2 regions of the Sporosarcina sp. P26b genome follow, and region 2 is predicted to be linked to the other one. Evidence: riboswitches for the same ligand, from Rfam matches in the RefSeq annotation. Region 2 holds a riboswitch; the other holds the start of a gene.
The links. A riboswitch is a leader RNA that binds a small molecule or an ion and turns the genes downstream of it on or off. The one in region 2 is predicted to bind cobalamin.

Region 1 (3,185 bases), on a different contig from region 2:
TGATAATTCCATTGAAGCTTTAATTGTCAAATACGCGATATTTTCATATAATTCGTCTGCGAAATTCACGGCTTCATCTGATTCCCACTGAATGTTTTTCAATGCGAGTAAATGGTGCCAACCAAATGTGCCGAGTCCAATTCCACGGTAGCGTGCATTTGTGCGTTGTGCTTGTACAACTGGAATTTGGTTTTGATCGATAACGTTGTCGAGCATGCGTACTTGAATTTTGATCAAGCGGTCTAAAACGTCTGCTGTAACAGCTTTTCCAAGGTTGATCGATGATAGATTACATACAACGAAATCGCCTGGCTTCGTGCGTGTGACGACCATATCGTCTTCGAGTGTAACCGATTCATGTGTAGATGCTGACATATTTTGTAGTATTTCTGTACACAAATTACTAGAATAAATAATTCCTTCATGCTTATTAGCGTTCATACGGTTTACTTCGTCGCGGTAAAACATGAATGGTGTTCCTGTCTCCAGCTGGCTACGTAGGATACGTTTCATGATTTCAATGGCTGAAACCGTCTCTCTCGATAGATCTTCATTGCGGACACATTCTTCATACTTCTCGCGGAATGTTCCTTGTCCTTTTGTTTCATCATAAAAATCTTCCAATGAATAGCCCATTTTCGTGCGAACTTCATGTGGATCGAATAAATGCCAGTCTTCACGGGACTCGACTTTCTCCATGAACAAGTCCGGCAAGCAGACGCCTGTGAAAATGTCATGTGCGCGTAAACGGTCATCCCCGTTATTGAGCTTGAGGTCGAGGAACGTGAAGATATCTTGATGCCATACGTCGAGATAAACGGCTACGGCACCTTGACGTTGACCGAGCTGATCGACACTGACTGCTGTGTTGTTCAGCTGTTTGATCCAAGGAAGAACACCGCTTGACGCACCTTCGAAACCACGAATCGATGCACCGCGTGAACGAACTTTCCCCATATAGACGCCGATCCCGCCACCGAATTTCGACAAGTTCGCGATATCGGTGTTGCTGTTGTAGATTCCTTGCAGTGAATCATCTACTGTATCGATAAAGCAGCTTGATAGCTGACCGTGCATCTTACCTGCGTTCGACAATGTAGGCGTCGCTACCGTCATGTACAAGTTGCTCATCGCCCAATACGCTTCGCCGACTTTATGAATACGGTCTACTGTTTCGTCTTGCATTAACGTCATCGCGATGATTAACCAGCGCTCTTGCGGAAGCTCTACGGACTGCTTCTTAAAGTTTACTGTTACATAGCGGTCTACCAATGTTTTCAAACCGATATATGTGAATAATAGGTCACGAGAAGGATCAAGTAGCTTACCGATTTCCTGTAGCTCGTCCTGGCTGTACTTTTCAGTCAAAACGGGTGTATATAAACCTTGTTCCACCAAGCGTTCTACATTTTTCGCAAAATCGGTATAAACATCCGCTCCACGCAATGCTTTTTGCTTTGCATAGACGTCGAATAAATAAATACGCGCCGCTACAAACGTCCAATACGCATTCGCTTCATCAATACGGCTTAAAGACTCTAGCACCATAGCGTTTGTCCACTCAGTTGCTGAGCTCGCGGGATGACGCTCTTGGAATTTCTCACTCGCTTCGATCAACGGTTCAATTTGTTTCTTGCCGAATTCCTGTTGTAAGTTTTCCATCAATAAATTAAGTCCCACAGATTCTTGAATAATAGCCATTATATCCGCTCCCTTTAGTTAATTAATTCGGTTATGTACTAAATAAAAAAACTCCCGATATAATCGGGAGTCGTCGATTGACGTGTAGTAGATAGCGGAAAGTTTTAGGCAGACTGAAAAAAGACTGCTTTGTGCTTTCACTCTCCAACCCCGAAGAATGTTTTGCTGAGATGACTGGCAGGTCTACTGGCTGGCACATCGTTCTTCCATCTTTCCTTCCCGCCGAAGCAGTGGTTTTCATAAGATAGTCGTCCGTGCCCTCAGTTGCGGGGGCAGCTCCGTTCGTGGCGGATTCCCTTTTAAACGTGGTGGGTACCAATTCATCTAAATGCTGTTACACACTATATATAGTGTGTTGATTCATATATAACCCTAACATGTTGTGTTCAAACATGCAAAACAAAAATCGAACCGATGTTCAGAATCCTTCTTCTGAACTACGATTCGATTTTTCTTATTCAGTATTTTATAGTATATCAAACTTTTTACTTCTTGACTAAATTGTTTGTGTGAACGTTTTTAAATAGATTGTGAAATTAGTGTCGAGAAGGGATTTCCGCTTCCGCTACAATCCTACTTCTTAACGTAAACCACCTAGAACATTCACTGTATTTATTAGTGTCAATTCAAAGTCTTAAGATCAAAACATAAAAGCGCAATATAATCTCTTATCTCACAAACGATCTTCCGCTCTTTCAGCTGTTTCTTCCCAACATTCTGCGCCTTTTAGGCCGGGGATGCTAGCTGATTTGAAGACGGGGTTTCTGCCGGCTTTTCGTTGTTTGGTGAAGTCGTCGAGTACTTTGAAGGCGATTTTGCCTAGGAGTAGAATAACGACTAGGTTGATGATGGCCATTAGTCCCATGAATAGGTCAGCCATGTCCCAGACTATTTGTACTTTTGCAACGGCTCCGAAAAAGACCATTGCGAGTACGAGTACTTGATAAATTCGTTTCCACATGACGTTGGCGTTGATGAATTCGATGTTCGTTTCGCCATAGTAGTAGTTACCGATGATGGAACTGAAAGCGAAGAACATGATCGCTACGGCGATGAAGTATGGTGCCCAAGCGCCTACGTGTACTTCCATGGATGCTTGTGTCAATAAGATACCATTCGTTTCGCCTGATTGGTACAAGCCGCCTAGTAAGATAATGAAGGCAGTTGCTGAACAGATGATGATAGTATCGAAAAATACACCTAATGATTGTACGAGTCCTTGTTTTGCAGGGTGCGATACGTTCGCTGTCGCTGCTGCGTTTGGCACACTACCCATACCTGCTTCATTGGAGAAGAGACCTCGGCGTACACCTTGCATCATAGCCATACCGATTCCGCCACCCATGATTTCTTTAATACCGAATGCGTGCTCAACAATTAATGCGATCATCGCTGGAACTTCTGTAATGTTCAATATTACAATATACAAGGCCACGATAATATAAAATGTTGCCATTACAGGGACGATTGTCTGCGTTACTTTA
Region 2 (3,185 bases):
TCATTCATGCCGTTTCCTGACGCTTCATGCCCACCAATGTCTTTTCCGTAATGAAGAGTATAGCGCACTCTCACTACATCTCCATCTAAGAAATAGGCATCCGAGAAGCCGTAGTTCGGATAATCATTATTGACGCTGAACATCCAGCCGGAACCATTCGCGAAATCGAATTCACTTAGACTATCCGGTGAATACGCATCGCGATTTGAAGTAGTGGAAACCTCCTCTACTATTTCCCATAAATCGTCGGGAATCGCTACATGATTTAGCATGCCAGGCTTACTGACGTCCCGTAAATAAAAACTGCTGTCGAGATTTCCCGTTTTGCCGTAATCATAGCCATGTTCTCGCATGAATTGGTCGAGGATATACGACCCTTTTTCCCCTTGATGAATATCCATTTTCGTCGGTTTGATCAAATACGGAACACCGAGAACGGAAGCTTCTAGACTAATCGTCACTTGTCCGATAATGCCATCTTCCGCCGGTGCAACGGACGTGATCATGAATGTCTCGGTCACTGTGCGGTCTTCGTCGTCCCACACTTTGATGGTGACGGTGTTTTGTCCAGTTTGCAACGTCAGTTTATAACTCGTTTTTGCACTGTCATCCCAAGTGAATGGCACGTTTTCACCATTCACTTGCACAAGGACGTTTTTCCCTCTGATCCGTTCACCAGAAGCAGTCACTGGCCAAACGTTGATCGTTTTAATATCACCTTTGACTTTGCTGCCGGACTTGAGATCGGTCACGAGCTTCGGTGCATCGGGATCGACTTGTGGTTTTTCATTGACGTTCGGGTCGTTGTAGGAAATTTTATACTGTCGTTCAATTTGTTCGTCTTGATAGTTTCCTGATAATTTGACAACGTTCGTTCCATTGTTCAGCTGCACAACATAATTCATACCGTCTGCCGATTCGACCTTTTGATCGTTCACTGTGATGCTGAGTGATACGTCTGCTTCATTCGCAGTAGCTTTTGCGTAAAATGAAAACTCCGCGCTGTTAGCTTGTTGGTCTTTTAAGTCAGTGTTCAACTTGATCGAGATTTTTTCTTTCTCGTAGATCACAATATAGTTTTGCTCCGCTATTTTTCCGTTTACTTGCGCGGTAAGCTTGAACGTATTTTTTCCTTTGGTTAGCGTGGCTTTATAGGCACTGCCAGTCAGTGGTTTAAGTTCTTTGTTATTCATGAAGACCTTGAGCTTGGCATCTTGTTCACCTTGCGTAGCTGTTGCCGTGAATGAAATGATGTCTTCGGTCACCGTTTGGTCTTTTAGTTCGGTTGTGATCACGATATCTTGACTGTTTAAGGTCACGTGATACGACTGGCTGACGCGCAAAAGTTTATTGTCCGATTGTTTATAGATCACTTGGAATTGAATATCGTTCGTGCCTTCTGTTAATAAAAGAACCCCTTTATAGTCACTCAATTTCTTACCGTTTACCGTAACTTTCATTTCCTGGGCAATGAGTGTTTCATCCAAGTGATTTACCGTGACGCTGTACAATGGATCGGTAACGGTTTCATTATTGGTGATACTTGTTGTAAAATAGCGATTTTGCTGATCCGCGATGTCGACGATCTCGATATCTGGATGGTTGTTCGGTTTTGTTTTACCGGAAGCAGGTGTCGTGTTGCCACCAGCAGGGACTTTGTCATTTGGAGCCGGTTTCGTGTCCTGTGTAGTAGTCTCAGGATTAGCGAGTGGCTTATTCTGCGATTCCAGCTCGGTATTTTTTGGTTCTCGCGGCTGTTCTTCCGGCTTCTGTTGCGATTTGTCCGGAGTTGTCGGTTGTTGCGAGCTTGACAAGTTTTCTTGATCGGTCTTACTATCTGTCGTTTGATCGGATTCCGCATCAGGTAGTCCACCACTACCGCTAGCTAACTTCAGCGTAGAAGCTTCTACTTTTTCATTGAAATCAAACGGAGCGGATTCTTCAGTCGATGTGGCTGCATAGGCAATCGTGCTAAATAATAGTAAGAATATGAGACTGTAATAGATTATGTTTTGATATTTCATGAAGGTGTTTTTCGTTTTTCTCATTCAATCCATCCCTTCTTTTCTAGTAAAGGCATGCTATACGCAGTGACTAATTCATTAAAAAAGTCCCCACCTCCTGATAGAGATGGGGACCATGTATGTTCAATAATTAGACAGCGCAAATTGAATGATACACAATTCACCCTTTACCGGAAGGCGTCATGCTTACATACTTTGGCAAGTCTCCTGACTTAGGGATATATTTTCCCATTACAGTGGCCGGACCGCTCAGGATTTTCACCTGATTCCTATTTACTCTTCGTTTACTTGACGAAGAACCAAAATATTCTATATAACTGCTACTAAGCATATAGTTTTTGCAGGGTAAAATCAATAGACGGTGTAAGTACATTGCGCGATTTTGTCATCGCATGAGACTGTGTTTTCTATTTTAGTTACAGCATTTTATTTAGCAAAGTGGTTCCTATAGCAAGCGATCGGTGTTCAATAACCGCATTCGTTAATTCAACTCTCATGCCAACAATTCCAAACGCTTTTAAAGTATTCCGATAAAACTCCATTTCCTTGAAATCTATCTTCAAGAACAACATAAAGCTTTTGAAATTCATCTTTAAGATTTTCGTCTGAATTCGGAAAAGATCCCAAGTAAGAATATTTATACACTGGTTCATCTGGACAAATTTCATAAGCACGCTTTAACATGGAAACCCCTTTTTCTTCCCAATGCTCAAATTCTCCAAAATAATATGGGAATAATGAAATCATAAAACCAAAACACCATAAAAAATCCTCATTTGTCCACCAATTAACCAATCCAAAATCTGTAACCTTACGTAGTATAGTCTCTAATTCATCAAAGTCTACATCCTGAATCTCTACTGGTCCCTCTTCTGTTAGAACATACCAACAAAAAAAGCCAAGACGAATAACAGTCTTTAAATCATCAGGATTTTGGTTCCATTTTTTTATCAAGAGTGATTTTGCTTCATTCCACTCCCCTTTATTTTCTAGTGTATCAACTTCAGCCCAACGCCAATCAATCATTGCCAGTACACCTCACATCCTAAATGCTGATTATACGTTTCAAAGCATTTATCTCGCTCTCTGCTTAGATCGAGTTCTTCTTTAATTAAACCGCCCGTTAACAGCGTAATTTTTACCAAGCAACTGCCCCCGAAT

Region 1: it holds a riboswitch for cobalamin, as region 2 does, so the genes downstream of both, CSV69_RS11865 (ribonucleoside-diphosphate reductase subunit alpha) here and CSV69_RS04330 (DUF4430 domain-containing protein) in region 2, are expected to answer to the same signal.

The regions. Positions count from the first base shown of each region.
Region 1 is NZ_PDYW01000014.1:29,353-32,537, reverse strand. Features, by position in the region: gene CSV69_RS11865 (ribonucleoside-diphosphate reductase subunit alpha) at 1-1,662, opposite strand, end outside; cobalamin riboswitch at 1,861-2,037, opposite strand; gene CSV69_RS11860 (alanine/glycine:cation symporter family protein) at 2,375-3,185, opposite strand, start outside.
Region 2 is NZ_PDYW01000003.1:108,569-111,753, reverse strand. Features, by position in the region: gene CSV69_RS04330 (DUF4430 domain-containing protein) at 1-2,024, opposite strand, end outside; cobalamin riboswitch at 2,205-2,343, opposite strand; gene CSV69_RS04325 (hypothetical protein) at 2,511-3,050, opposite strand.